DNA from 4 places in the Paenibacillus odorifer genome. Region 1 is predicted to be linked to each of the others. Evidence: riboswitches for the same ligand, from Rfam matches in the RefSeq annotation. Region 1 holds a riboswitch; each other region holds the start of a gene.

What was found. A riboswitch is a leader RNA that binds a small molecule or an ion and turns the genes downstream of it on or off. The one in region 1 is predicted to bind cyclic di-AMP.
Region 2: it holds a riboswitch for cyclic di-AMP, as region 1 does, so the genes downstream of both, PODO_RS15935 (APC family permease) here and PODO_RS00540 (C40 family peptidase) in region 1, are expected to answer to the same signal.
Region 3: it holds a riboswitch for cyclic di-AMP, as region 1 does, so the genes downstream of both, PODO_RS02615 (hypothetical protein) here and PODO_RS00540 (C40 family peptidase) in region 1, are expected to answer to the same signal.
Region 4: it holds a riboswitch for cyclic di-AMP, as region 1 does, so the genes downstream of both, PODO_RS25365 (alpha/beta fold hydrolase) here and PODO_RS00540 (C40 family peptidase) in region 1, are expected to answer to the same signal.

The regions. Positions count from the first base shown of each region.
Region 1 is NZ_CP009428.1:110,843-118,586, reverse strand. It holds gene PODO_RS00555 (YwhD family protein) at 1-381, opposite strand, end outside; gene PODO_RS00550 (M1 family metallopeptidase) at 485-2,491, shown strand; gene PODO_RS00545 (hypothetical protein) at 2,497-3,333, shown strand; cyclic di-AMP (ydaO/yuaA leader) riboswitch at 3,551-3,689, shown strand; gene PODO_RS00540 (C40 family peptidase) at 3,747-4,175, shown strand; cyclic di-AMP (ydaO/yuaA leader) riboswitch at 4,538-4,680, shown strand; gene PODO_RS00535 (C40 family peptidase) at 4,686-5,177, shown strand; gene PODO_RS00530 (GNAT family N-acetyltransferase) at 5,366-5,851, shown strand; gene PODO_RS00525 (c-type cytochrome) at 5,979-6,335, shown strand; gene PODO_RS00520 (4a-hydroxytetrahydrobiopterin dehydratase) at 6,417-6,704, opposite strand; gene PODO_RS00515 (hypothetical protein) at 6,933-7,226, opposite strand; gene motA (flagellar motor stator protein MotA) at 7,433-7,744, shown strand, end outside.
Region 2 is NZ_CP009428.1:3,672,992-3,680,735, forward strand. It holds gene PODO_RS15915 (ABC transporter ATP-binding protein) at 1-617, opposite strand, end outside; gene PODO_RS15920 (FecCD family ABC transporter permease) at 673-1,707, opposite strand; gene PODO_RS15925 (FecCD family ABC transporter permease) at 1,707-2,762, opposite strand; gene PODO_RS15930 (iron-hydroxamate ABC transporter substrate-binding protein) at 2,983-3,990, opposite strand; gene PODO_RS15935 (APC family permease) at 4,194-6,011, opposite strand; cyclic di-AMP (ydaO/yuaA leader) riboswitch at 6,136-6,295, opposite strand; gene PODO_RS15940 (disulfide oxidoreductase) at 6,490-6,954, opposite strand; gene PODO_RS15945 (DsbA family protein) at 6,951-7,703, opposite strand.
Region 3 is NZ_CP009428.1:591,390-599,133, forward strand. It holds gene PODO_RS02580 (GntR family transcriptional regulator) at 1-368, shown strand, start outside; gene PODO_RS02585 (ATP-binding cassette domain-containing protein) at 388-1,317, shown strand; gene PODO_RS02590 (ABC transporter ATP-binding protein) at 1,322-2,224, shown strand; gene PODO_RS02595 (ABC transporter permease) at 2,217-3,497, shown strand; gene PODO_RS02600 (hypothetical protein) at 3,529-3,723, shown strand; gene PODO_RS02605 (hypothetical protein) at 4,185-4,616, opposite strand; gene PODO_RS29815 (hypothetical protein) at 4,678-5,199, opposite strand; gene PODO_RS02615 (hypothetical protein) at 5,214-5,768, opposite strand; cyclic di-AMP (ydaO/yuaA leader) riboswitch at 5,837-6,001, opposite strand; cyclic di-AMP (ydaO/yuaA leader) riboswitch at 6,421-6,610, shown strand; gene PODO_RS02620 (hypothetical protein) at 6,863-7,279, shown strand; gene kdpF (K(+)-transporting ATPase subunit F) at 7,406-7,483, shown strand; gene kdpA (potassium-transporting ATPase subunit KdpA) at 7,496-7,744, shown strand, end outside.
Region 4 is NZ_CP009428.1:5,819,847-5,827,590, forward strand. It holds gene PODO_RS25355 (LacI family DNA-binding transcriptional regulator) at 1-386, shown strand, start outside; gene PODO_RS25360 (exosporium glycoprotein BclB-related protein) at 589-2,403, shown strand; gene PODO_RS25365 (alpha/beta fold hydrolase) at 3,723-4,532, opposite strand; cyclic di-AMP (ydaO/yuaA leader) riboswitch at 4,638-4,824, opposite strand; gene PODO_RS31580 (hypothetical protein) at 5,145-5,318, opposite strand; gene PODO_RS25370 (Nif3-like dinuclear metal center hexameric protein) at 5,403-6,197, opposite strand; gene PODO_RS25375 (alpha-glucuronidase family glycosyl hydrolase) at 6,222-7,744, opposite strand, start outside.

The DNA of each region.
Region 1 (7,744 bases):
TTTGAGAGCTGCATCCAGCTTATTGACATGCTCAGCAAGAATTTTCCATCCGCGGCGCGCTTCTGTATCAATCCACATTTCACAGGCTGTGATTCCACCATAAAATTGAGCTTCCAATGTACGGTCTACCGCTACCCATACCACCCAAACCTGTCTTCCATTCGGTACGTCTTCACGATTCATGGAAAATTTAATTCCTTTTTCCACCTTACTCTTGGCATGCATGGCACCGATATCAATAACCGCCACATCACCATCAATAATGACAGGTGAAACGTTGTTGAGATCTATAGAGCCTGCTCCAAAGCCTTTATGTTTACTTTTAGCGTTCACAATATTTAAGGCAATCTGTTTCTTGCCCTCCGGTTGTATGTTGTCCACGAGTGCACACCCTTCCTCTTACGAATAATTTAATTTTAGCTAATAATGCGGCGATTGCAAACATATACATCCCGTAGATGCTTGTCACGGGAGGAATCACACTATGAAGTCACTGTCATTAAAGTACATCATCTTTGCGACCCTGGCCATCCTCGCGCTGCTGGGAGGAGGAATATGGGCCTTTTCAGGGGATAGCTCTACGGCTTCTGTTACTAGCTTCGCTTCAAAAGAGGCCAAGTCCTCCAGCGGCACAGCGCCTGCAGCCGTACCACAGCAGGTATTGCCTGAGAGCGCGCCCGTCCCGGCAGAGGAGGCTTTAAGCCAGCGGGTAGTCGAGTATCACATTGATGTCCAGCTTGTTCCTGACACAGAAACCTTAAAAGCTTCTGAGACAGTAACCTGGACACACCCCGGAGTAAAGCCAGTAAGTGATTTATATTTTCACATGTATCCAAATGCATTTGCCTCATCAGATACCACCTTTATGAAGGAATCCGGGGGGACGCTCAGAGGCGACAGCATGCCTGAGAACGGCTTCGGAAATATGACGCTGACCGATCTGCGCACGACAGAAGGAACTTCGCTAATGCAAAGAGTGCAATATGTCCAACCTGATGACGGCAATATCAACGATAAGACGCTCCTAAAGGTACATCTTCCTCAGCCTGTTAATGGTGGGGAAAGCGTAACACTTAAGCTTCAGTATGAAGTCCAGCTGCCCAAAATCTTTGCTCGCATGGGTGCTTCAGGTAACTTCGTTATGGCTGGGCAATGGTTCCCTAAGCTTAGTGTATACGAGCCGAGGGGCACACGCGGAGTTAAGGAAGAAGGCTGGGACCTGCATCAGTATCACGGAACCTCTGAGTTTTACAGTGATTTTGGCATCTTTAATGTAACGATTGCCGTCCCTTCCAACTATACGGTGGCTGCGACCGGATTTCCTGTAAAAAATGCCAAGCTCAAACAAGATCAGAAAATATATCAGTTCTACGCCGATGATGTCCACGATTTCGCTTGGGCCGCTTCCCCTGATTTTACAGTAGCTGAGGAAGCCTTCTCTACGCCGGAGGTGCCTGGAGTACGAATTAAGGTGTATCTCGACCCACTACACAAAGATTTAAAAGAGCGTTACCTTCAGGCTGCCAAGGCTGCCCTGACCTACTTCAGCAAATGGTATGGTCCTTATCCCTACTCTACGCTGTCTATTGTCGTCCCACCTAAGGAGGGCAACGGTGCTGGAGGAATGGAATACCCTACCCTTATTACAGCCTTTGGGGCCGCGGATTCTTCTCCAGATACCTCACTTGAAAGAACCGTCATTCATGAAATCGGCCATCAATACTTCTACGGTATGGTAGCCAGTAATGAATTCGAGGAGGCCTGGCTGGATGAAAGCTTCACTTCCTATGCCGAAGACAGACTTATGGAGCAAGAATACGGTATCAAGTCTAATTTGCCTTTACAGGCCAGCCTGGTAACTATACCTGAGCCGTTAAATCTGGAAACGTGGAAATATGCAGGGGCGGATTCCTATAGCCGAAATGTTTATATCCGCGGCAAGCTTGTACTTAAAGATATCGAACGCCAGGTAGGTACCAAAGCAATGAACAACATCATGTCCTCCTACGCTCGTAAGTTCCGTTTCGAGCATCCTGCTACGTCAGATTTTCAGAAAGTCGTTGAGAAGGTAACCAAAAAATCATGGCAGACCTATTTCGATGATTACATTTATGGTGATGGAGCGCCTGACTTCTCAGTAGATACGATTACTTTTAAAAAAAATAACAGCGGCGATGCTCCAAGCTACGAATCATTAGTGAAGATTTCAAACAAAGGGAGCCATTACGTTGATGTTCCCGTGAAATTCACATTCGCCGACAGCTCTTCGGTGCAGCGGGTCTGGAACGGTGAAGGAGCAGAGACTACGTTGCAATTGTTAAGCGATAAGCCTCTTCTCTCTGCTGAGATTGACCCTGAACATTCCATCTTATTGGAGAGCAAACATCTAAACAACTTTAGGCTGGCGGAAATAGAGCCCAAGACGCTCTCTCGCTGGACATTAAGTGTAACTAAACTACTTGAAACCGTGCTCGGAACTCTTGTCTGGTGAGGTGAATGATTGTGAGAACATCGATAACCCGCGGCTGGCAAAGCATGAAGGAGCAATTTTATATTTTAATTCTGCTCTTCATCTACCGACTGCTCTGGGGCTACTTTATGTATGGTTTCATCCGATCTGCTATTATTCCGATTCTACTGCGCTATCCGGATAAAGACGCCGGAGGCAGCGGTATGGGCAGACTGTTATATTATATCGAGGGACAGTTCAGCTTGAATACGGACCCTGCGATACGCACTTGGTTATGGATGCTTCTGGCGCTTGTTGTCTTGCGACTTCTGCTTTCCCCTTTCATAAGGGCAGGATTGCTGCATGAGCTCCACCAGGAGCGAAAGGGCGAGCGTGGACTGTTCTTTTTCCCTGGCATGAAGATCTATGGACTACCTGTCTTAGTCTTTAGCCTAATCGAATGGGTGCTGACCCTGCTGCCGCTTTACTGGCTTGCTCCAAAAATGTACGGGCTGTTCTTATCCTCTTTGTTTAACTACGCTTTGTTACTTCATTTAGTACCATACGTATTGGCATGGCTTATATATATTTTTATCGTGCGCCTGTTTCTTCTATATATGCAGTTTGGTTACACCGGCGGTACAGGAATGTTCTCCTCACTGTTCATCTGCTTGCGGTCACTGATTCCTGCTATAGGTGTTTCCATTGTACTTGGTGCGGGAGGCTTGCTCTTACTGCTAGTGTGCGGACTGACGGGTCTGTTCTGTCCCGGCCTACCGGCACTTATAATACGGCAAATCTCACCACTACCTTCTACGCTCTTAAAAATGTGGGGAATCTCTGCACAATATCATCTATGGCGTAGCAAAGCATTTCCACAATAAATCAACCTTATTTGACATAATAAAAAGGTCCCAATTCCTGTATTTAGGAGCTGGGACTTTTTCTCAATACGGATAACTTAAGAGTATTTGCAAAATCGTAAAAGCTCTGTTACAATAAGTCCTGTGCTATTAGTAACAATTTTGTAATCAATTGAAACGATTCCTACATAACTAAATGTATTTATCGTAAGTGTAACTGTCGAAACGTCATTCTCTGGTGCTTAACACGCCTAATTCCTTTGCACCGGGAAGTGGGGGAACCATATTTTGGGTGAATTGATCTCGCTTTACAGGGATCATAGGGAATCTTCTACCGAACCCTTAAGCTAACCTCGCAGGCCTTGGAAGGAGTACATCTTTTGAAAAGACATAATTTAAGAAAAAAATGCGTCGCTGCGGCGCTAGGACTTGTAATGGCATTATCTATTGGTGGAGGAAGCGCCTTTGCCGACTCTAAAATGGACTCTGTAATCTCAAAGACTATTGGAGTTGCCTATAAAACCGGAGGTACAAGCACTGCCGGATTTGATTGCTCTGGATTTACAAAGTATGTATTCAAGAATGTGGGTCTTACTTTACCTCGTACATCAAAAGCTCAATATAGCGTTGGAACTGCTGTATCCAAAAGCAATCTGCGTTCTGGTGATCTAGTGTTCTTTAACACACTTGGCAATGGAGTATCCCATGTCGGCATTTATGTTGGAAACGGAAAATTCGCACAATCGTCCTCTTCGCGTGGAGTGACCATCACTTCACTCAGTCAGGCCTACTGGGCCAATCGTTATGTTGGCGCTAAAAGAGTAATGAGTACTTCAGCTTATCAAGCTGTAGCCTTCGATTGAAACCTTCCTCACAACTATAACCTCACAATTACAACTATATGAACCTGAATCTGATTATGCCCGTAATCAAATTCGGGTTTTTCTTTATTCCATAATATATTTTTACACTATTAGAGCCCAATTGAAACACGTTTATTTGATAAAAATTGCAATTATATTAAAAATTAGGTCATTATTAACGCTTACATATGCCTTTCTACCGTAAAAATGCCAATTTTTCTGCATTAATATGTTAAAAACGATTGCCAAGCGGCTTTCTGTTTGTTACAATTAGCGCAGTGAGATTTTAGTAACATTTTTGTAATCATTAAGTTGTTATTTACAAAGGTTTTGTCATGTATTGATTACAAGCTAATCCTAATCAACAGTATGAGCCGAGTTTCCTAACTATTAGGAAAACGGGGGAACCAACTTTGGGTGAATTGACCTCCATTATATAGAGAGGTCATAGGGGACCTTCAACCGAACCCTTAAGCTAACCTCGTAGGCATTTGGAAGGGGTATACACTTTTGAAGAAGAAGTTAGCAGCAGCAGTACTAAGCTTTTCCATCATCCTCACCATCGGAGCAGGAAGCGCTTTCGCAGATTCCAAAATGGATAAAGTGATTGACAAGGCCATCGGTACTAAATACGTATCCGGCGGTATATCCACTAACGGATTTGATTGCTCCGGATTTACAATGTATGTGTTTGATAAGATTGGCATTAACCTTCCACACCAATCAGGTTCCCAATATCAAATGGGCACAGCAATCTCCCGTGATGATATAAGAGCCGGAGATCTTGTATTCTTCAATACAAGTGGCAAAGGTGTCTCCCATGTCGGCATTTATGTCGGTGAAGGTAAGTTCGCACACGCTTCTACCTCACGCGGTGTTACGATTAGCTCTCTGAGTGATAGCTACTACGTGAAACGCTACGTTGGTGCCAAGCGCATTATGAGCACAGACGCTTACCAATCGGTTGCTGCTGAATCGGAAGACAATGATGATGTGCAATAAATAACGTACATAGGCTCTTTTCCAAGGTACTCTTGGAGGAGAGCTTGTTTTTTTGTCTTATTACTTATTTACCCCTCTCATAATTTGTAAAACATTCCCCTCATATAAAGTTTCTGAGTCGAACCTCCCCCATTTTGTATATAATTAATAATATAGCAATGTCCTCGTGAAAGGAGATCGTTGACCTTATGATAAATCCCTCGGTAACTTTTCATGTTGTTCCTATGGAGGCAATTCACGGAGAAGCTATTTGTAAGTGGAGCTATACGCCCCCATATAATATTTATGGCTGGATGCCGTGGGAGCAGATGCAGGCTCTTGGCATCGAGTTTGGTGATCCGCAGCTCCGGGAGGAACAATATATCTCCATATTAAATGAAAATGAGGTTTTGTGCGGATTCGCACAGTTGTTCCCGATGGAAGGAGTCGTCCGTTTAGGAGTTGGGATGCGCCCCGATCTATGCGGCCATGGTTTAGGCAAACTATTCGTAGATGCCATCGTCCAGACAGCCTTGAATCGTTATCCTGATCGTGAGATAGATCTGGAAGTCCTGACCTGGAACCAACGCGCCATTCGAACTTATCAAAAATGTGGATTTACGATTACAGATACGTATGAACGCCGCACACCTACAGGAGACAAACCTTTTTATTGCATGGTCTATGACAAATGATATTAAATACCAGATATTTCATAAGAATGATTGTATTCTCGTTCATTTTTTTGTCACAAACCCTATGATAACGCTTCACCATAAGCTATAATGTAGGGAGCAGCTTACATAGAAGGGACGAATTGGGATGCAGAAATGGATCATGAGCGGTTTGTTTTTTGCCGCCTGTGCCTTTGCGGTAGTACTCATGTTTACACTTCCGGGTAAAGAAGAGGTAGCAGAAGAAAATAAGCCCACGATGCCGGTAGTTCAACTGGACGCGGCAAAGGCAGAAGCAACCGTGAAAGCCAGCTGTATCACCTGTCACGGCGATCAGCTTCAAGGTGGAGTTGGACCAAGTCTTCAGAATGAAGGCGGTCAGCATGACGCTGAGGAAATCTACAGCATCGTCACCAAAGGACGTGGCCAAATGCCTTCCTTTAAGGAGAAGCTAGCTCCTGAAGAGATCGCCAACGTCGCACTCTGGCTCTCAGAGAAAAAGTAACCAGCCAAGCAACCAAAAACGCCCGTGTATGAGATAGGTGACTATCTGTGCACGGGCGTTTATTTTATGATTTTGGCTAAACTAATGATTTTTTTCAAAGGCTTCATTAAATTCATGCGCCTCTCGAAGATCTAGTGCTGTAATCCCATCTTCTTCATTAGATTTCAGGCGCAGGGTAACTGTTTTATAATCAATCGTAATATGTGGATGGTGATCGAAGGCTTCTGAAATCGTGGCTACTTCATCAACGAACGCAATGCCCTTCATATATTGGCTGAACATATATTTTCGCACCATAACATTATCTTCCAGTTTCCAGCCCTCCAGCTTGGTGATCTCCTCACGCAGTTCCTCTTCCGTAAATAACAATTCGTTTCCTCCCTTACAAAAAATTGCAGTAAAGTGCGTAGTTCCCTTTACTTGTCTTAGGCGTTAAACAAAACATCCCTTAGCTTCTGAGGTCCAAGGGATGTGCCAGGATAAAGGCGATATTTTCGATTAAATGTATTCACAAATCCCAGCGATTATAACTCGGCTTTATCAATTTTAACACGGGCTACTAACTACGGGCAAATTACGTCCAGACGTCTCCTCTGCCTAAATCAAAACTACTGAAGCCAAATCCTCTTCGCCAACTAGAATATTAATGCGGTGAGTGTCCTTATCGTAAATAATTACGCCGCTCCCCACTTCAATCATAGGTTCATTACCCAGCGCGAAGAAAAGATCCTCAGCCAATGCTTCCCATACCTCCAGCTTTGATTCTTGGGGTAGTTCCTGCCACTCGTCCGGATCCATCTCAAAAAATAAATATCCATCGGAAATTCGTCCGACGGCTTCGGTCAAATCGGTTAGAATTTCACCGTAATCTCTACCATGCTTTACACCCACGTATATCACTCCGTTTTCTTCACAGATGAATAATTACTTACCTTATCCATTATAGCCGAAAAAATGACTTCACAAAAAACCGAATGATGTCGATAAATAAGAATATACGTTAATTCGGTTTCGCACAGAGTGCCCTGCCGCTGTTTCAAGGATGATATACGCGGCATTGTCGGAACACATCTTAAATCTCACGGACGAGGTGCAAAATGGAAATTTCAACAATAATTGGTTTAATTTTTGGTTTGGTTGCTGTAATCTGGGGCATGATCCTCAAGCACGCTCCACTTCATGCTTTGGCCACACCCGCTGCTTACGTTATTATCTTGGTGGGTACGGCAGCTTCTATTTTCATGGCCTTTCCTTTCAACGAGGTCAAAAAGATTCCAAGTCTGTTCAAAATGATTTTTATCAAAAAGAAATTAATCAGTAAACCCGAATTAATCACTATGTTCATGGAATGGGCTTCTATCACACGGCGTGAAGGTCTGTTGGCTCTAGAATCAAAGGTCGATGAAATA
Region 2 (7,744 bases), 3.3 Mb from region 1:
CGAGTAGCATGATTCAAATCATGCACGACCATGATGATGGTACGACCTTCTTCCTCATTCAGCTTTTGCAATAGCTGAAGAACTTCGAGCTGATGCGCCATATCTAGGAAGGTTGTAGGCTCGTCAAGGAATAAAATATCTGTTTCTTGAGCTAACGCCATAGCGATCCATGCGCGTTGACGTTGTCCACCTGAGAGACGGTCAATAGGGCGATCATGAAAAGATTCCATGCCCGTAACAGAGATGGCGTTGGAGATGATGTTGCGATCCTCAGCGGTCATCGTGCCAAATCCCTTCTGATGAGGGAAACGACCGTAGCTGACCAGCTCAGATACCGTCAGACCGTCAGGAGCCGTTGGGTTCTGCGGTAGAATCGCTAGCTGCCTAGCAACCTCTTTAGTTGAAAAGTTATGGATCGATTTGCCGTCCAGCATTACGGTGCCACTCTTCGGCTTCATAATCCGGGCCATCGTTTTGAGGATTGTAGATTTACCGGAGCCGTTAGCGCCCACTAGTGCGGTGATTTTTCCCGTAGGGATAGACAAGTTCAATCCTTTAACTATAGTAGCCTCTGCATACCCAATACTTAATTCTTCTGTATTCAAACGTTCTGACATGATCTACAACTCCCTTAAAAGTTTTATGGAGCTTTGCTCCTAAGTATGAACTAATTTACGCTTTAGACTTGGCGAGTAAATATAAAAAGTAAGGTGCGCCAATAATCGCAACCACAATGCCAGTAGGAACTTCCGCAGGTTGCAACACCCATCTGCCGATGGTATCAGCGGTAATCATAAGAAGCGCCCCTGTCAAAGCACTAGCAGGTAATAACACCTGATGACGGGGTCCCACGAGCCTGCGAGCCAGGTGTGGTGCTATCAGGCCGACGAAGCCAATACCTCCGCTTACTGCGACGCAGGAGCCGGCAAGCGCTACGGCTGTTACCAGAAGGAGAATACGTTCCTTCTCCACACGCATTCCTAGACCTAATGAAGTATGGTCCCCTAGATTCAATACATTTAGAACCCGGGCTTTATAGAAGGCGAACGGTAACAGAATCGCGATCCAAGGCAGCAAAGCAAGGACGAATCTCCAATCCCCACCCCATATTTTCCCGGCGATCCAAGTAGCTACAAATTGATAATTATTAGGATCAAGCCTAAGTGCCAATACAAGCTGGCAAGCATTGATTCCTGCAGCGACCGCAATCCCGATAAGGATCAGCCTTGTAGGAGACAGACCATCTGCCTTCCGGTAGGCAAGAATATAGATTAAAGCTGCGGTCAGGCCAGCCCCACCAAGCGCTAGGAGAGGCAAGACAAATACCGGAGCTGCTGTTGTAGCCGGAAAGAACGAGATAAAAATGATTACAGCAAAACCTGCACCAGCACTTATGCCCAGCGTAGCCGGTTCGGCGAGTGCATTACGTGCGAGACTTTGTAGAATACAGCCTGATACTGCAAAGCCCGCTCCAACTAACAATGAAATTACGATGCGGGGTAATCTGAAATCAAATAAAATAAGCTTTTGCTGATGTGTTCCATCACCCAGCAGTGTATGTAATACCTCCAGTGGGGATAGACGCATAAACCCTGTATTCATACTGACTATAAACACCACGACGATCAGTATAGCAAGGAGCGATAACACCGTTAGGGCGCGTGTACGGCGTTCTTTTTCATCTGGAGTAAGGGTTATTTTGGGCATTACAGCTCCCCCTTCCGCTTACTCGCTAAATAAATAAAGAAAGGTACGCCGATGATGGCAATTAAGGCTCCTAGCGGTGTCTCATACGGTGCATTTATCATTCTTGCGGCAATATCTGCAAAGATAATCAATAAGCTCCCCAGAACAGCCGAGCAAGGTATAATCCAGCGGTAGTCCACTCCAACGAAATAACGTGTAACATGTGGAATAATTAGTCCTATAAAAGCAATCGGGCCAACCGTTGAAACCGCACTTCCAGCTAAGATAACCACAACAATCATACATGCCAACTGAACTAACCTTGTCCGCTGCCCCAGACCAACCGCAACTTCTCTTCCTAAGCTGAGCAATGTAACGGATCGTGATAACATCATCGCTGCAATTAAGGCTACGGCCACCCAAGGGAATATAATCTTGATCTGAGTCCAGCTAGCTCCACCCATCCCACCGGCTAACCAGAAGGCTATATCCTGAGATAAGTTGAAAAGAATAGCTACTCCCTGACTAATAGCAACCAATAAAGCACTAACTGCCGAACCTGCTAGTGTCAATCGCAAGGGGGTCAGGCCATTAAAAGAAAGCGAACCGATTCCGAATACGATAAAAGAGGCCACAGCGGCACCGATAAAGCAATACAACATTAGTGAAGTGAATGAGAGTGAGGGTGCAAAAGCAAATACTATTGCCAGCGCTACTCCTGCTCCTGCATTCAAGCCTAACAGCCCTGAATCCGCAAGCGGGTTTCTTGTCATCCCCTGCATGATAGCCCCTGCTACTGCGAAGCAAGCACCGACTAAGGCGCCAGCAATAGCACGTGGAAATCGCAGTTCTCTAATCACCTGATGTTTTTGTAAATCTGGATTGAAATGAAATATTGCTTCCCATACCGTAGCTAACTTGATATCTGCCGCACCCACTGAGACCGAAAGTGCCAATCCGAAGGCAATGGCAGCAAGTCCAAAAATAAGAATACCAATGGCAGCTGCCGGTCGGGTATGTAGAGCTTTTTTGGGTTCATTGTTAATACGATTTGCGAAATCTGAGGGTGAAACCATGGGTTGTCTCCTTATTCAATAGTTACAATGGTTTATATGATAACAACAATCATTCTCATTATCGCAAAAATATTTATGTTGTACAATTGCAGGAACGATTTTTCCGTACTATGGGATTGGTTTATAAAAAAATGGTGCAGATCTTTGTATCACGAGATACTTGATCTGCACGCCCTTCCCCACCGAAATGATCAGTCTCATTCATGGTGAATTACGACTTTTATTTCACAAGACTTTTTAGCACATCGTCAATGATTTTGCTGCCAGCGTTCGCACCACTGTAAAGCCAGCTGCTTGTTGAGCTCATTTCATGCACATTTCCAGCTTTCACAGCTGGGATGCCCTTCCAAATTGCACTATCTAAGATCTCCGAACCCTCAGTCTTATCACTATTTACAAGGAAAATATGATCTGCAGTCAGCTCAGAAAGCTTCTCTAGCGAGATTGGATTCCAAGTTGCTCTTGTTCCTACTGGGATCTCTGTTACTAAGTTAGGAAGCTTTACGCCAAGGTCTGTATATAATACAGCACCACTGCTGCGGGTTTCGTCTACAATATAGAAGTTTTTTTGCACCAACCATAGAATAGCCGCGGACTCTTGTCCAATAGCTCCTGCAAGCTGTTCTTTCGCAGCCGCTGCTTTAACATCATAATCTTTAATGGCTTTTTCTGCTTCAGAGGTTTTGTTCAAAATCTCACCAATCTTGAGCAAAGATTTGCGCCAATCTTGATTTAGTTCATCCCCAATTACATAAGTGGGTGCAATCTTATTCAACTGATCGTAAATCCCGTTCTGAACAGAAGACTCCGATGGGATGATAATAAGATCCGGAGCAAAGCTGGTTACAGCCTCTAACGGAAGATCGTAACTAATTGTAGGAACATCCTTCAATTCAGTGGCCAGATAATCCTGAACGCCATTTGTAACTGACCATTGAGCTACTGGAGTCACACCCAGAGTTACCAATGAGTCTTCCAAATATGAACCCAGGACGCGCTGTGGATTAGCCGGAATCGTTACTTCATGGCCCATTGCATCTGTTAATGTCTTAGGAGCAGCAGGTGCCTCTGTAGATTCTGCTGTAGGAGCTGTTGTAGGCGCTGTTCCTGCATTTGATGAACTTTCAGCATTATTATTACCACAAGCGGAAAGTAATAGCGTCATCACTATTAGTCCGCTCATTGTCACTTTCATGCTTCCTGATCTTTTTCTGTTAAGCCAAAACATTAAAAACCCTCCTATATGTAACTGCTTTGATATTCAAAGGTGACCTTTACCTCTGCTTCACTTTTAAATGATATTGATTCTCATTCTCTGTGTCAACATATAAATTTCAAATTCTGTGGATTTGCAACAATTTCCTTCATATAAAATACAAAAGAGGTTATATTCCGAACGTTCCGGATATAACCTCATCTTTAATCTTCTACTTATTTATTTAAATGATAAGGGACAGTCGCTACTACAACGTCCTTTTGATTCATTAGATACGAGCGGATTAAAAAGCTGGTCTGATTATGAAGCACGGCTTGCCACCAATGTTTGGTAATAAACTGTGGAATCAGAATCGTGATGTGATCCGTCGCAGCTGTCTTCCACTCAACCGTATCGATAAACTTCACTAACGGACGAATGATACTACGATATCTGGAGCGAAGTACAATCAGGCGTACGCCTGGATTCCATTCCTCCCACCGTTGCTCCATCTTATGAATGTCTTCTTCATCAAAGCCTACATACACAGCAACAACATTATCTGTTAGAGACTTCGCATAGCTGATGGAATGTAATACAGCACGTGTAACCCCTGCAACAGGAACAACTACAGTACTTCCTTTAATTATAGGTTTATCAGTAGCCGGACATATACGCAGTTGATCCGCAGTGTTCAAATAGTGCTTATGAATACGGTGGAACACGAACATTACAGCAGGTAAGAAAATGAATGCCATCCATACGCTTGAGAATTTAGTAATAATAAATATAAGCGTAATCGTCAATGTAGTCAGCATACCGATGGTATTTACAACAAATCTTTTCACCCATCCAGCAGGTCTTGTTTTGATCCAATGCACCATCATCCCCAGTTGGGATAAGGTAAAAGGAATGAACACGCCTACCGCATAAAGTGGAATCAAACCTTCCGTATTCCCATGGAATGCAGCCACAAGTATGATAGACATAACTCCTAGAAAAATAATGCCGTTTGAGAAGCCCAGGCGGTCACCACGGACCATAAATGCGTGTGGCAGATATTTATCTTTTGCAAACATAAAGGCAAGCAGCGGAAACGCTGAATATGCTGTATTAGCTGCCAAGAACAAAATCACTGCTGTAATCCCTTGAATGAAAAAGTACAATCCGCCACGGCCAAAGGTCGATTCAGCGATCTGAGAGACAACCGTAGCCTTTTCATCTGGCACAATACCATACCAATACGCCAGCACAGTGATTCCGGTAAACATAAAGCCAAGGATAAGTCCCATGATCATTAGCGTCTTGGCTGCATTCTTCTCAGCCGGTGCTTTAAAGTTTGGGATCGCATTAGATACGGCCTCAACCCCCGTTAGGGCTGAACAACCAGAGCTAAACGCTTTTAATAGTAGAAACAAACTTACATTAGATACGGCGCTGCCTATTTCAGGAACATTCGCATGCGCGCCACCCATTGCATATTTAACGATACCGGAGATAATCAGAACAACAATCGAAACCACAAACAAATACACTGGAATTGCGATGAACGAAGCCGATTCAGTCACTCCGCGAAGATTAATGATTGTTAATAGAACGATAACAGATACAGCGATGAGAACAGTATGATTATGAAGACTTGGAAAAGCCGATGTGATCGCATCCGTCCCTGCCGAGGCACTAACCGCTACGGTAAGAATGTAATCCACCAATAATGAACCCCCAGCGAGCAGCCCTGTCGGAATACCAAGATTGCTCTTGGCTACGATATAAGCTCCGCCTCCTTGCGGATAAGCAAAAATCGTCTGCCGATAGGATAAAATCAGGATGGCCAGCAGGCCCAATACGGCTAATGCAATTGGCAGGGAATACCAGATGGCAGTAAACCCGGCAGCCACCAGTACAATCAGTATTTGTTCCGTTCCGTAGGCTACAGACGAGAGCGCATCAGAAGACAGGACAGCCAGTGCTTTAACCTTGGATAACTTTTCATGATCGAGTTCATTCGACTTCATCGGACGTCCGATCAATAGTCGTTTTACCTTGCTTACCATGGTGGATACAGTTCCTTTCTTTGGGAGCTGAAACGGAATTTCCGTGCGCTGTTTTCATCGGTGGATTTCATAAATGCAGACACAAAAATAAGCATACGGAAATGATCCGCATGCTTATGCATGGTCATTTTCCCACCTTGCTTACGAGGTTAGCTGGCGGATTCGGGCTGTGGTTATAGCCCTACGGTACAGGTCTGTTCGACCCGGTTCCGATTCACCCCATTGGCATGAATGCCAAGTTTGGTTCCCCCGTTTTTCCTAAGAAAATTCAGCGCATATTCAACTTCTCACAAGGTCTAATATTAGTCTACAAAGTGCCTACAGTAAAGCGTTGAAAAAAATGAAAAAAGAATGAAAAAACATCCAATAAGCTCAAATATAGCGTCTTATTGGATGCTCTCTTTCATTATCTTCAATTATCCCTCTAGCCCGTGATTTTAATACCTTTTCAGCTTTTTTGTAACTTCCAAAGCGAAAACTAAAATCCTAAGCTCTCCTCTGCATCTACTTCAATCATTTCTTCTTCCTTACGTCCATACCAAAGAAGGAGACTAATTAGAGCAAAAGCGATTAAAGCTAACAAAGGAATCGTAATAAATCCGAAGTAGTTCAAGTAATCTTTATTACAAGGAACAACAATTGTACAAGGTAGAACTTTACTTAACGCTGGAATCTTCTGTTCCGCATAATGATAGATTGAGATACTGCCACCAATCAAACTTAATGGAAGCACATAAGGAATGATGCGCTTATCTCCACGGAAAGTGGCAATTCCCAACAAAAATAACTGCGGATACATAAAAATCCGCTGAAACCAGCAAAGCTTACAAGGTTCATATTTCAAGACTTCACTTAAATACAAGCTACCAGCTACAGCAACCAAAGAGACAAACCAGGCCAGATAGAGGCAGTTACGCTTGCAAAAAGATAGGAATTTTGTCACTTTGCCTCCACTGCTTTTGCGGCGGTGTTAATTTCAGATGTAATCGCTTCAATATCGAAAGGTTCAGCCGTTTTCACCCCATTAATGTAGAGCGAAGGCGTAGTTGTCACGCCTGCGTCAGTTGCCAACTGAATGTCTTTCTTCAGCTCATCTGCATAAGTTTTCTCTTGGATGTCTTTACGCAACAGATCGTAATCGATCGCTAATTTCTCTTTTTCAGCAAGGCTTATCAAGAAATCCTCAGTGGCCCATTCGTCGCTCTCATCCCCTTGCTGCGCATATACAGCATCATAGAACTTCCAGAATTCATCCTTATTCTGATGGTATACAGACAATGCAGCTAGTGAAGCTGTCTCAGAGTCAGGACCAACGAAAGCCATATTTACAAAGTAAAGAGCTGCTTTTCCCTCGTTGACAAAATCTTGAACAATTTTCGGTTTCATGGAGCCAGCAAACTGGGAACAAGCTGGACATTTGAAATCGCCAAATTCAACAAGCTTAACAGGTGCATCCTCATTACCAATCCTAGGTAGCTCACTGTAATTGAATTCTACCGGTTCTCCTGTAGAGACATTCTTTGCTGCATCTTTCGAAGCTAACATAAACAATCCAACAAAAATGATAACTACTACAGCTATTGAACTAATAACTAAAATTCTCGTTTTCTGCTTCTGTTGCTCCTGTTCTACCCGTCGTTTCTCTTGTTTGCTCAACTGGGGAACATTTGGACTTTTTTTAGGTTTACTCAAGGAGAATTCCTTTCTGTCCTCTAGGGACTAATGTAGTTTTT
Region 3 (7,744 bases), 480 kb from region 1:
ATAGTGCAGAGCCCCTCTATCATCAAATAGAGACTCAGCTTAGATCATTAATCATTAGCGGAGTCATTACAGAAGGTACGCTGCTGCCCTCAATTCGTGAGTTCGCAGGAGATCTGAAATGCAGTGTAATTACCGTGCGGCGGGTATATCAGGATCTGGAGAACGAAGGTTTGCTGCGAACGCGACAAGGAACAGGTACCTTTGTATCCCATGTAGGTGACGGAGCAATGGAAGAATATAAACGGGAAACGGTTGGCAAAGCACTTGAAAGTGCAGTGGATATCGGCCGATCGGTACATTGCAGCAAGGATGAACTTGAACAGATTTTTATGGAGATTGTAGAACGCAAGTATAGAGAAAAGGATTGAGAGGGGGGCGCTTACTCATATGGTACAGATGGCTATAGAATTGCGGAATGTACTTAAACGGCGGCGAAACAAGACGATAGGGCCGCTGACCCTGAATATGCCTAAAGGATATATTACAGCTTTGGTAGGTCAGAATGGTTCCGGCAAAAGCACACTGCTGAATCTGCTGATACAGCTGACTAATCCAGAGGAAGGCGAGATATATTGGTTTGAGAACAGGTATGATAGCGGGTTGTCTCTGGAGCTTCGCCAGACCATTGCCTATGTTCCTGAAACGTCAATTACTGAGGAGAACCACTGGAATGCAGAGGAGGCAGCTCGATTTCGGAAGTATTGGTATCCAAATTGGGACGATCAATATTTTCAGGAGCTGATGGATCGCTTGGAGGTTCCGTATCATATGAGACTTTCGAAGATGTCTAAAGGGGAGCGCCGGAAATTCGAAATTGCTGCAGCACTTGCGGCGCGGCCAAGTCTGCTGCTATTGGATGAACCTTCATCAGGTCTTGATCCTTTTGCTTGGAAGATTATGATCGAGACACTTCGTAAATATATGGATGAGAACAACGCAACGATCATCATCTCCACACACATTGTGGATGAGGTGCGGCGGCTGGCGGATTATATCGTCCTTATGCATCGGGGAGAACTGCTGGGCATGGCTGAAAAAGACAGTCTGTTCGGTGCTTGGACCGAGGTTTGGGTGAATGCTGCGGATGAAGAGGAGCTTGCGGAGTTATCGGCTGAGTTGCCAGGAGGCTTGCACTTTACAATGGATACACCGGGTGTAGCTTCTTTTATCATAGAACAATTTTCTGAAAACGAGAAACGCATTCATAACTTGGGCGTAAAGGTTATCAAGAGCCGCAGTTTGGAACTGGACGAAATATTAAGTTTATGGACACAGGGTCATCGTCCTATTCTAATTGACCACAAGAGAGGGGACTAGAGAAATGGAAGCCTTAAAGCTGGAAAGTGTAGTTAAGCAATATGGAGAAAAAACCGCAGTAAACGGAATTAACCTAACTGTAGGTAAAGGGGAAATTTACGGATTACTGGGGGCGAACGGCGCGGGAAAAACAACCACGATGCGTATGGTACTCGGCCTAATCTACCCTGATGAGGGCAAAATTTTGTATAACGGGAAGCCTTTCAACAGTGAACTGCAGCAACTTATGGGTTATCTGCCCGAAGAACGCGGACTATATCCTAAGGTGAAGATCAGCGATCAAATCGTTTACTTAGCCCGCCTGCGTGGGATGTCAGCTAGTGATGCAGATAAGAGCTTGCGCTATTGGCTGGATCGATTTGAGGTTCCGGATTATTACAATAAAAAGATAGAAGAGCTTTCCAAAGGAAATCAGCAAAAAATGGGCTTTATCGCCGCTGTCGTTCATAAACCGCAGATTCTGATTCTAGATGAAGCTTTCAGCGGGCTGGACCCAGTAAACGTGGAGCTGCTGAAAGATACGGTCAAAGAATTGCGTGATTCGGGAACAAGTATCCTTTTCTCTACGCACCGGATGGAGCATGTAGAAGAGCTGTGCCGTAACATTACGATTCTCGATCGTTCCAATACGGTCGTTCAAGGGGATATCCGCACGATTAAGAATGGCTACCCGCGGGAAGAAGTATTGCTGCGTACAGCTAATGAGGTAAAAGGTCTGGAGTCCATCGCAGGCGTTACAGCAGTGAAACGGCTGGAGCGTGGGTATCTGTTATCGATCAGTGAGATCGGTGCAGCACAGCGTATTTTACAGCAGGCGATAGCACAGGGTGAAGTGGAGCATTTTGAAATCAAGGAACCTACGTTAAACCAAATCTTTATCAGAGCGGTGGGTGAATCTAATGAATAAGATGGGGACAATTATCGGCTTTACCTTTAAAAATAAAGTTAGAACGAAATCATTTATGATTACTACTTTGATTCTAGTATTATTGCTCAGCATAGGGATGAATCTTCCCTATATCATCGATCAGTTTAAGGGTGATTCGGCCAAAAGTGAAGTTACTCAAATTGCTGTGATTGCTGAAGAGGGAAATCAGGTTGCAGAATTGTTGAAGGCTTATACTGCGCCAGAGGGCATGCCACAGGCTAAGATAGTACAATATGCTTCTGCGGATGATGCCGAGTTAAAGAAAGCATTAGATGAAGAGACAGTAGAAGGTTATGTTACTTTTGCAGAACCTACTGGTGAAGGGCTTCCACCCGTTACTTATCACAGTAATGATGGAGAACTAAACGGAGATGTTCAAGTTTATCTTCAAAATGCACTTCAGCAAGCAAACACACAATTCATCGTTGGCGACAAGCTGACCTCTGAACAGATTGCTGCAATGTCAACACCAGTGCAGATTACTACACAACAGCTTAACGCAGGCGGTGGCAGTGAAAGCTCTCAGGAGGACACTCCGGCCATTAACTACATTATCGTATATGCCATGCTTATGTTGTTCTTTATGTCCATTATGATGACAGGCAACATGATTGCCGCTGAGATAACCTCTGAGAAAAGCTCGCGGATTATGGAGATTCTCATTACAAGTGCCTCACCTTTAGCGCAAATGTTCGGTAAAGTTATCGGTGTTTTCCTAGTAGGAATATTGCAAATTTGGATCTTTGTCGCAGCGATCGTCGTCAATTTGACGCTCCCGCATAACGCAACCGTATTGGCTGATTTTGATCTCGATTTAGGCCAGCTCAATATTAACTTGCTGCTCTATGGATTTGTCTTGTACGTATTAGGTTACTTCCTCTATGCCTTGATGTATGCGGCTGTAGGTTCGATTGTCAGCCGTACGGAGGATCTCGGTCAGGCGGTAATGCCAATCATGATGTTAGGCTTCGTAGCGTTCTATGTTCCACTGTTCAGTATCTCCAATGCCGATACTCTAGTGGTTAAGATAGCGAGTTATGTACCTTTCACTTCACCATTGACGATGCTGCTCCGAATTGGTGTCGGTGAGGTGGCGATCTGGCAAGTCATTGTATCGCTGCTGATCCTGCTTGTGACTACCTTCATCTTCGGATGGCTGGCAGCCAAGATCTATCGTACCGGCGTACTGATGTACGGCAAACGCCCAAGTATTAAAGAAATCAGAAAAGCAATGAAAGCATACAAGATCTAAGAAGGCCTCATATAACTTTTAAGGAGTGCTAATGATGTCTACAAGCGAACAATATACCATTATGCTTTTAATGAGTTCGGTATCACTGGCTTCGGTTAGTAGAATGCTTCCGGATGGCTCCACTTTTATGGATTTCGTTCAAGGCGTATTGACCGGTGTTGCTATAGTGGGGATGTTGGCAGGATTGTGGATGTACAGTAAGGCGCGTAAGAGTAAGGCACAATAGTAGGTACTGAATTTTCGGGGGGATCCTAACAGCCATTTATGGTTGCTGGGATATCCCCGTTTTTGAGTTGGCAATCTCTTTGTATACGAGCTGATATAGCTAACGGACCCAGCAACACTTAAATGCAACAATCATCGAGATTTGGCAAGATATCGGACACAATAGTCGCTATTGGCATGAAAAACAGTGAATTAGTAGCTCTTTTAACCAAATAGTTGCACTGGAGTCCGATACTATGCTCAAAAGGCGATAAACGTGCAAATAACGATATCTGGGTCCGTAAGCCTTGCCTTGGTGGAAGATGATTAGGGCCTGCTTGAAGACGATCCGAGACGCTCATCGCTCGGGATTTCTACTGGAGTCCGAACGCCGGCCAAATTTGAGGAAAAGCTTCAATTAAAGGCTCCTGAGTCCGTTAGATGCTTCATGCGCTTAAAGATCGTCTGAATTCTAGTCAGTGACTAAATTATAGAAAGATTTGCGCTCGTTCGTATATCCGCTTGGTCGGTCATCTGCTCCCGTACAGCTCTAAGCTGTGCTTTCAGTGCAGGAACACTTTTTTGCAGAATAATGCTTATTTGAGAAAGAGGCAGCTTTAAGCCGTACCACAATACCTTCACAAGCTGTTCCTCCCAAGGTAATCCCTTAGCCGATAGAAGAGAGCGCCGGGCAAAAGAATCAGCACACTGGCGAATACAAGTGCGGTAAGCGTGGATAGAGAATAACTGAGGGTCGAAGTTATCCTGACGATATATTTTATGAAGCTCTGTGAAGGTGCGGATAGTAACCTTGTCTGCCTCATTAGATTGTTCTAATAACATGGAACTGAGTACGTAGACTTCATTAGTATACTTTTGAACACACTCTGCAAATTTAGCACTGTAGGTGGACACGGGAGGTAAGGGGTCAGGCATGGTGAACACGATCCTTTCAGAATGAGAGATTTGCTTGAATCTATAATATAGAAAAGTAAGAGATGGATTTATTGATAAGATCGGCGGTGTCTGGTTCCGGGCAACTGTGTTTCTGCTGGGAGGCAGTGGAAAAAGCTTTGGAAGGTTTGTAGTAGAGCCGTTCACTTCTGGAATTGCTCCCCCCAGCTGCAACACTGTACAGACGCCCTTGCTGAATATGCCCTGCCAAGGATTTACCCTGGAGCTTGGCCTTTAAATCCTGCAAAGCACCCTGAACTAGCTCAAGCTTAACCTGCTCCCAATCTGAACCTTCGCGGCGGACCTTATCCAGCGCTTCCTCAAGACGGCAATGACAGATAGCCCGTAAAAAAGAACTCCATTTAATGAGATCGAAATTTTTGGTGTTGGCAGAGATTAGACAAGCCCCCCAACTGCAACCTCCCTTACAGGTGAGCTTCAGAATACCATAACGGCAGCCTTCAGCCCCTTCCATTCCATAGTGAATAGGCTCGGGTTCATCCAATACAAATACTTCAATGCGGGATAGTCTGCGCTGGTCCATAGTAGGGTTCCTCCTTAGATTTCCAAAAGCTTTAAGTCTACATGATGAGTGACACTAGCCTTTTCTACACAAGCGAGCATTTCCATTTTATTCTCACAGACTGCGGTATGCTCTAGCCATAGTCGGAACTTCTCTTTCCGTATAACAGATAGATGTAAGGGAAAGGTGCTGCGGGATCTCAAGACATACCAACCGGCGCTTACATCTTTCCAAGGCTCCTTGAAGGCTGTAAACCACGGGAGTTTTTGATGCGATGACCAATCCTGCTGCTGTTGTTGTTCTCGAATTTTTTTATATATTTCATATACAATCTTAGAGTCTAAACAGTCTTTACAAGAAGAAGGTGTACTGAATTGGCGAAGGGCTTGGATCTGGTTCTGGCCAAATGCATAACCTACAATGTATCTGTGATTATTTTCTTCGAACCACAAGGCCCCGAAACAAACGTAATTTAGACTTATCGGCTCAAGCAGCCCTTGATGTATCCCTAAATAATAGTGCTTCAAAACATTCACCCCATCCAGCGTGCTATCACCTAACAGGCTCAGGTAACGCAAAAACCGCAGCAAGAGGAGGACCTCTGCTGCGGTTTTGGATTACAGGCAGATATACCTGGGCCAAAGCGTGGCGGATCAAGGGTCTCTCTCTTTACGCTTACGAGGTTAGCTGTCGGATTCGGACGGTGAGAGTCGCCCTACCTATTGAGACTTACGCAGTCTCCTTTGGATTCACCCCAAGTAGGCCAGGTGGCCTGATGGTTCCCCCGTTCCCTGCGAATGCAGGAACTCAGCGTTGATTGTTTTTCATGAATTAGATTCAACCCGAATCATACTCTTTTCAAGATTTTCTGTAAAAAACGGAAAATGTTCTTTTAGAGCGATTTTAACCATATCCTGCCGACTACGACTGAAAAACGAGGTAAATAGGTATTTATGGCGTGTTATCGCGCCTCTTTCTCGCTCAACCTCAGCTTCTTGCGTTTCAACCTATAAAGGGAATTTGCAGTATTTTCACCCTAAAAAGGTGAATAAAATCACATGGGTTATAGATAGCGATTAAACGCTTGAAACTCGAGTAAACAAGAGATATAGAGAGATTAGATATCAAGTAAGCGCTATCTAATGGGAAAATAGTTTTTAATTTGCATTATTTTGGCATCATTCAGGTTTTACAAGTCTTCGTGCATAAGAGTATGATTACTCCTGTTTCAACGACAATCGAATATTTGATCCGCTTAATTTCCGATAAGGAAAGCGGGGGAACCAACAATCGGCAGCCGATGTGAGAGTCGGAAGCTGATTATGGGGTGAATCCTGTAGAGGGTGCGAGTGAGCTCGCATCTATACAGGTAGGGCGACTCTCACCGCCCGAATCCGACAGCTAACCTCGTAAGCGTATGGAGAGAGGATGAGTGCAATGTGACCGCTAGCGAGCCACAGAGGAGATCCTTTGTGGCTTTTTGCTGTGCTCTTAGAAGCAAAGCATTTATGGAGGCCTCCCCCAAGAGGTCGCTAAATTCATCATTAGCGGTATTTGTAAGGCAGCGTCTAATGACGTGACACAACCGAGCTTTAGGTTGTGCCCGAAAATGACGATAGGTCAACATCCTTTCGGAGATTTTCGTTGCCTCCTTGTTGTAAATGAGCAGGAGGAGAAAAAAGAGATGACGGATCAGAATGAATATGTGCTTGTATGTGCGCCTACAAAGGCGGGAGAACATTTCATTAAACTTCTGAAGTTCAGGGGTATTAAGATGGCGGGATTAACCAACAATCTGGCTGAGAAAGCTTTACTAGAGGAGCTCGGAATCGAGCAGGTTATTCTAGTGGATACCCGCCATCAGAGCACTTGGTTTCGCCCATCGTTCCCGGTAGGCAGGGTATATCTGTTTGAGAGCAGCTTTCCGCTTTGCTGCCGCTATATTCAGATGTGCCGTACCTGGACGACACAGCCAATTTTTGTGATTACAAGTTCTATAAATCCTAGATTGGTCTATAAAAGACTTGGTGCGAGCTATGTAATCTATTCCCATAGTGGTGATGCTGATTTTCTAATCGATAGATCACCTCATCAAGGATAATGGAAGGAGTGCGGAAGATATGATGGATCTGTATATGGTGGCTTCGTTAGCTGTAATTTACGGGTTATTTTATGGCTTTATGCGCTGGTGCGCAGGTGTAGTTGAGGATACGGGGAGGGATAAGCTGTGATTCTAGTAATCGCTGTTACCCTACTGTTGTTTATATATCTGGTTTACGCGTTGATTCATCCTGAGAAATTTTAAGGAGGGGCATTCATGGGCATTTTGCAAATAGTCGTCGTAATTGTAATTCTCATCTTGTTGGTCAAGCCGATGGGGACGTATTTATATCATGTATTTTCTAACGAACCAAATCGTACGGATCGCTGGTTTGCAGGCACAGAGAAAGGTATTTATAAGCTGATCGGCCTGAAAAAACGGGACGGAATGTCCTGGAAGAAGTATGCACTCAGCTTTGTTTTAACTAATATCGTACTGGTTGCTTTCAGTTATATTTTTCTAAGA
Region 4 (7,744 bases), 1.1 Mb from region 1:
GTGTAACCTACGATATTATCGAAGGTGCGCACAATAAGCTTACCTTTGATTATTTTTGGTCCTTTGTCACCGAAAATATCTCTCCAGCCCAACTTCGAGAATATGATGGAGTATTTTGCAGTAATGATATTGTGGCTTATGCTTTATACATTTATGCTGAACAGCAAGGCATTCGAGTGCCCGAGCAACTGAAAATCATCGGTTATGATTACCACAGCTTTACCCGCATGCTTCAGAGTCCTAAATTGACTACCATTATGCAACCTAGTGATCGGATCGGGGTCATGCTGACCAATACTCTCCTGCAAATGATCGAAAGTGCTGACGGAGAGCTAATCAACAACACTACTGTAGACGTAACTCTTATTAAAGGAGAGACTACTTAACGTATCTATTAAAAAGGTAGACTACCGTAATTAGCGGTGGCCTGCCTTTTTTTTGTATTGCTTCATTAATAACGACTTTCAGGAATAACGGCTTTCAGGGCAATTATTGTAACAACTTCCGCTTCTCAGAATATGCTGATTGGGCAGGTTCCCATTTTTTAAAGGAATGAACAGGAGAAGTTCAAGGAGGAGATATAGAAATATGCCTGATTACAGACCATTTAAAGGCGATGCTATCCTAAACAAGCATGGAAGGATCAGCAGTCCTATTAGAAAGAGGGAGTGTAACGCACTATTAAAAATAGTCACTGATCTCTCTGCAGTGGTACCCCCCGTACTTACGAATCCCACAACACTTCATATTGTCAATCTCCAAAGAGTGTTAAGAGAGCTATTGGAATTCTTGCATACTTCTAAGTTATGCAGCCCTTTTAGAACTGAGCTACTTTCTGTAGTAGAGATAACCATTGTATCGACCGAAGTCAGTCCCTTCTCAGTCGTAAGCGTTGGCACTAATCTTCAACTGCTATTAGCTGAGTTATTATCTTTTATTCTCGCCACGAAGATTGACCCTAATTGCAAAGATCAGCTGATTATTCAGATCAGACATATTCAGGCTTCTATTACACAAGCAATTGGATTACCTATTAAAGGTGTGACTGGACCTCAAGGGCCACAGGGACCACAGGGACCTCAGGGGCCGCAAGGATCTCAGGGGGTTCCGGGAGCAACGGGAACTACAGGGGCAGGGCTGCAAGGAATTGTTGCTTTTAATCCTGCATTAAGCCCTACTTATCCTGCCGGTCAAGTAGTAACCTTCAATGGTAGTACCTATATAGCTACTGTTGCGGGACCAACGGGAACACCTGGAAGTTCACCAGATTATTTATTAATTGCTGGGGGCTCCACAGGCCCCCAAGGACCTCAAGGCCCTCAAGGAACACCGGGACTTCAAGGACCTCAGGGGCCGCAAGGGGTAGGGCTGCAAGGGATTGTAATCTTTAATCCTGCACAAAGTCCTACTTATCCAGCAGGTCAAGTAGTAACCTTCAATGGCAGCACCTATATTGCTACCGTTTCTGGACCTACTGGAATACCCGGGAGTTCACCAGATTACTTGTTAATCGCTGGTGGCGCGATGGGACCTCAAGGACCACAGGGTGTGCAGGGGATTCAAGGGCCAACAGGTGCGCAAGGACCAGCAGGTCCAGGCGTAGGAGCAACTGGAGCGACTGGCTCGACTGGCGCTGCAGGCTTGGCAGGCCCTGCTGGTGCAACGGGCGCGACTGGCGACCCCGGCGCGGTCGGCGTTGCCGGAGCTACGGGTGCAACGGGTGCGACTGGTGATCCCGGTGTGGTCGGCGTTGCCGGAGCTACGGGTGCAACGGGTGCGACTGGTGATCCCGGTGCGGTCGGCGTTGCCGGAGCTACGGGTGCAACGGGTGATCCCGGCGCGGTTGGAGCTACTGGCATTACCGGAGTCACTGGTGCAACCGGTAACGGTGCAATTATTCCGCTGGCATCCGGAGGACCTATTATTATGACCACGGTTTTAGGTGGTTTGGTTGGAACAACAAGCCTTGTAGGCTTCGGAAGTTCAGCCACAGGCATTTCTCTTGTTGGCGGTAATATTGATTTAACAGGTACTCTCCTTGGACCGCTTATCAACTTTGCATTCTCGACTCCTCGTGCAGGGGTGATAACATCCCTTGCTGCTTATTTCAGTAATACCATAGCTTTATCGCTGCTTGGTACTACAATAAATGTAACAGCACAGTTGTACCAATCGGCCACACCAAATAACACATTTACTGCTATTCCAGGGGCATTAGTAGCGCTCCCACCTATCACAGGTACTATTAATCTAGGAACTTTTGTCAATGGAATTACAAATGATATCAATTTTGCTGTAACACCACAGACACGTCTGCTTATGGTATTCTCAGCCACTGCTACAGGCCTCTCCCTTGTAAATACAGTCACTGGTTATGCAAGTGCTGGCTTTACGATTGTATAATCATTAAAACAAATTCAAAAAAAGGCATCTGCCATTCCTTCTAAGGAGTGATAGATGCTTTTTTGGTAATATACGGTACACTTACTTGATCTTTCGGACTCAACTGCCGCTATTCGTTAATTTATCCCTGTTTAGAGAGATCATCGGACCTGAGAGGCGCTATTGGGCAGAAATGGTGCTCAATAGCGTCTATTTTGTACAAATAACGCCTATGGGGTCCAATAGCAACTCAAAAATAGGAAAATATTGCAAATAAGAGCGCTTGAGTCCGATAGTCTGTCAATGTCACTCCCCGCTCTTCTTCTCTCCTACTCATGTCCGGAGGCTGAATCCCTATTACCGAAACCTTCCTTTCCTTTGGTCTCGATCAGGAGCTGCAGATACGCTGCTTATTACACCTCCTTCTATACACTTACAATCACTACTTAGAGTCTACTGTTTCTTTCCCACGTCGGATGAGCTGCTTACTATGCCTCCCTCTATACACTTACCTTAACTACTTAGGTCTACCGTACTCTCCCACGTCGGATGAGCTGCTTACTACGCCTCCTTCTATACACTTACCTTCACTACTTAGGGTCTACCGTTCTTTCCCACGTCGGGTGAGCCGCTTACTATGCCTTCCTCTATACAATTACCTTAACTACTTAGGTCTACCGTACTCTCCCACGTCGGGTGAGCTGCTTACTACGCCCCTTCTATACTCTTACCTTCACTACTTAGAGACTACTGTTCTTTCCCACGTCGGGTGAACCGCTTACTACGCCCCTTCTATACTCTTACCTTCACTACTTAGAGTCTACTGTTCTTTCCCACGTCGGGTGAGCTATATTTGATGCTGTGGTAGGGTAGGGACATTAAGTGGCGTTCTAGGTACAATATGCTTGTAAATGTTCAACATCCACCGGTTAGTAAAATACCAAAGGCTGGCTCATTCGTAGATTTCACTACTGATGAGCCAGCCTTTAGTTAGATATCCATTATATTAGGGAAATCCTCCCTAATATTCATCGATAATCGCTTTAAAATAAGGTTTTTAGGGAAATCCTCCCTAAAAATTCATGCAAATACCCATTTATGGCTAAAAACATCCTATTATTAGGGAGGATTTCCCTAATCCACGTTCTAGGAGCCATAATTCCCTTCACTTTAGGGAGAATTTCCCTAATTCACGTGCTAGAAGCCATAATCCCCTTCACTTTAGGGAGAATTTCCTTAAAGTTCTACCCAGAAAGACGTCCCATAGCCAGCTCATTCCCCCTGGCTATGGGACGTCTTTTTCCACTTAAACGCTTCGCTTGTAAAGGTCTCCCTATAGATCAGCTAATCTGCTGACTGCCCTGCTGCTTCTCCAAGAAACGCTGAAGAATCGCATTGAATTGCTCCGGCTGGCACAGATTACTTGGATCTAATGCGTTCGGAATAATCGCCAACTGCGCATGTGGCAGCTGGGACACCATTTCCTTCATACAATTCACTCCAAATTCATTAAAGTCCCCTACAATACATAAAGCAGGACGTTTAAAAGCCTTTAAGCATCTGGTGTAATCAACATGGCTCGTAGCCAGCCTTTGCCGATAAAGCTCCCGGGGACGTTTGTCCAGCAGCCCTCTTCTAATCTCATTGTAGGCCAGACTCCAGCGCTCTCGGTACATCATCCGAATCGAAGGCAACACCAGCTCGCTTGGGAGATAATACATTAGCAAACTGCAATATGCTGCCATAGTTTGTATTTTCCCTACAATTGTTGATCCGTGAGTCCTACAGAAGCTGTCTGCGACCACAATTGCTTTTACACGCTCAGGATATTGTTTGGCAATATGCTGAACGACTAAGCCACCATAGGCGATTCCTACAAAAACTGCTTCACGGATACCTAGGTCATTCAACAGCATAATCAAATCCAGACATTGCGTCTCAATAATCTCATGTGGGGCCTCCAGCAGTTTACCAGACTTACCATTCCCCCGTAAATCGCACAAAATCACTTTATATTTATCGGAAAAATACTCCAGCTGTGGTTTGAACATACTGTGTGTTAATCCATGTCCATGGATAAACACAACCGGAGTGCCAGTTCCATTGATTTCATAATAGAGCGAAGTTCCGTTCAGTTTAGCGATAGGCAAAGGTAACACCTCTTTCATAATAAATTCTACGACTATATCTGCTTAAAAACGCAGCAAAAAACCACAGAGGGATTCTCTGTGGCTATTCATCACTAAACACGCCATTCATCCTCTCTCCATACGCTTACGAGGTTAGCTGTCGGATTCGGGCAGTGAGAGTTGCCCTACCTGCAGGGATGCATGTTATGCACCCGGAACAGGATTCACCCCATAACCAGTGCCGACTCTCACATCGGCTGCCAGTTGTTGGTTCCCCCGCTTTCCAGAAACGGAAATTAAGCGGATTGCTTATGTAATTGTAAATTTAAGATAATTGTCAGTTCTGAGATGAATCATACTCTTGTAAGGTTTGCTTGTAAAGGAGGGCTCTGGTCAAAATAATGTTGAAAGCAATGCTTTTCATTTCATATTGAGCATACTCTTCATTTTCTCTTTCTTTTGCTCTTGTTTACTCGTTTTATTTAAGAAAATGGCTCTGAACCAAGCCAAACGGAGGTTAAAACACCAGTACTTTCTATATAAAGGCCATCCTTTTCACTGGAGATATGAAAAAAGCTAAGCAGAATCAGAGATATTCCCCTGTCCACTTAGCTTCCTCTTACAATACTATGGCTACAAAAGATCGGCGTTTTTCAATGCATGCTCCCAGCTTGGAAAAAAGAACAGCGCACTTCTCATAAGCTCAGGATCGCTCTGCTTTACTTGTTTTTTACTGATCGAGCTTCCGTCGCTTTGCAGCTTTTTGATCCGACTTAATACTTCATCAGCCTCCAAAGGAATTTCCATTGAAACACTCCTTTCTCAGTGACCTGTTTCCCTTCATTTTCTCCATAATATGTTTATTTATTCCGTACTCTTTATTTCCCCAGATTAAACCATCTGATAGATGGGTTGTTCAGCAATGAACCGGCTAGGAAGCATGGGATATTTGTCTGCTAAGATTTCAGCTAAATATTTCATTCCCGGCGCTTCACTCTCCGCATGACCTAACATGATGAGCGCTTTAGATCTGCCTTGGTGCCCTGCATCCCGCACATATTCCGGAGTCTCCCACTCTGGTCCCTCTCCAGCAATAATTAAATCAAGATTGTGATCATTAAAATGCGGAATAGCCATCGTCCCGCCTCCTCTGTAACCTACTAATATCCCTACGCGTTTGCAGGACAGAGACAGGTCACCAGCAGCGCGTACATAAGAGATCCCTAGCTTACTTTTAATATACTGAGCAGCTTCCAGTACAGTCATAGCAGGAATAGTGAGAATCGTAGCAGCTGCTTGCTGCTCTTCCACGTATGCGGACCAATCTAGTTCTCCCAGCAAACCCACCATAATTCCATCCGGCTTTTGCCGATGCCAATAATCATGATAACGAAAAATAGCAATTTGGGAATGTTCGATCAGACTTTTTTTCGCATGATAAACCGGATCACCTTCTAACCACTCGCTCGCCGCATGATGGCTATAAAATACACCTTCATGCGTGATCAGCAAATTGGCTCCTAACGCTATTGCTTGCTCCACAACATTTTGTGTGGCAGAGAAGGCCGTAATAATCCCTGTGACTTCAGTTTCCGGTTCCCCTGGGTTCAGAATATCGACAGTGCCTTCTACCTGTTCCACAGTTCCCATTAAATCTTCCATAATCGCTCTAATCGTGAGGCTCACTATCATCATCCCTCGATTCGAAATCTAATAAATCTTTCTGCCTTTAAGATCCTCAATTCCGCTCTTGCGGTAAAAATACGTATTGATCCGATCTCTCCATTCCTGCGCATGCTCTGCTTGCTCTTCAAGACGTTGCTTCACTTGCATATACAATCCACTATCCACGCTGCCTTCAAGTGATTCCCATGTCGCTAGAAGCTGTGCAGCCTGCTCTGCCCCCTCGAAATGAGTATCGTAAATATGTTGTATAACCGTTTGCCCCGATTGCAGAACATGCGTGTATGGAACATGATGAAAGAACAGCAACAGCTCTTCTGGACAAGACGCTAGATTCTCATAGTTTGATGCATTAAGACCCATATACTGTCCACTATAACCCGTTCCCGATTTGACTGAACGATCCACACCAATGCCTTTATGATCCGCATAATGGTACGTTCCCCACTTGGCGTATTCATACCCATCCACATTCGGCCCATAATGATGATCCGGATTAACCATCCAACCCACACCTAATGGAGCTGTGTAAGATTCGTAAATCCTCCATGAGTCCATCAACATCCCGCGAATAGCAGCCACTAGACCTTCATCAGTGCCAAAGGTAAGCCGAATCCATTCCTCAGCTATTTCTTTTGCCGTCAGCTCCGGATTCCAAATTAATCTTCCATATCCATACAGATTAGCTTGAGCTAACCCATGCCCCGTCCAGTTCATGTCATCTCCAACATTAGTTACAGCAGCCACACCATTATACTTATTTCCCCACACCGATCCGTCCACAATATGTTTCACAAGCGTAGTTTGCCCTTTGGCATAAGTATTGAAATCAAGGACTTCTTTCCACTGTGGAACAAGATAACAGAGATGCCGCTGCTGCCCCGTATATTCTTGAGCAATCTGAAACTCCATCAGATGATTGGTATGTTCCAGTGCGCCAAACAGCGGAGATACCGGTTCTCTAACTTGAAAATCCATCGGTCCATTCTTGATTTGCAGCACTACATTATCATTAAACCGGCCATCCAATGGTTTGAAATGATCATATGCCGCTCTGGCCCGATCTGTCTTACGGTCACGCCAATCCTGCTTGCAGTTATATACGAAACAACGCCAAATCACGATTCCGCCAAACGGCTCCAGTGCTTCTCCCAGCATGTTGGCGCCATCTGCATGGTCACGTCCGTAAGTGAATGGTCCTGGTCGATTTTCTGAATCCGCTTTGACCACAAACCCGCCAAAATCAGGTATCGCCCGATAAACCTCACTAGCCTTATCTTTCCACCATTTCCGCACCGCTGGGTCCAGAGGATCAGCTGTGTCCAATGCTCCGATCTGTATCGGGCTGGCGAAGTTAGCACTGAGGAATAGCTTAATCCCGTATACGCGGAATATTCCTGCAATCAACGCGATATCAGGCAAATATTGCTCCGTTATAAATAGAGATTCAAGCTCATGAACATTCACATTGTTAATCGAAATCGCGTTGATCCCCACAGAGGACATTAATCTGGCATAATCACGTAGCCGCTTTGTATCGTTAAGAAATT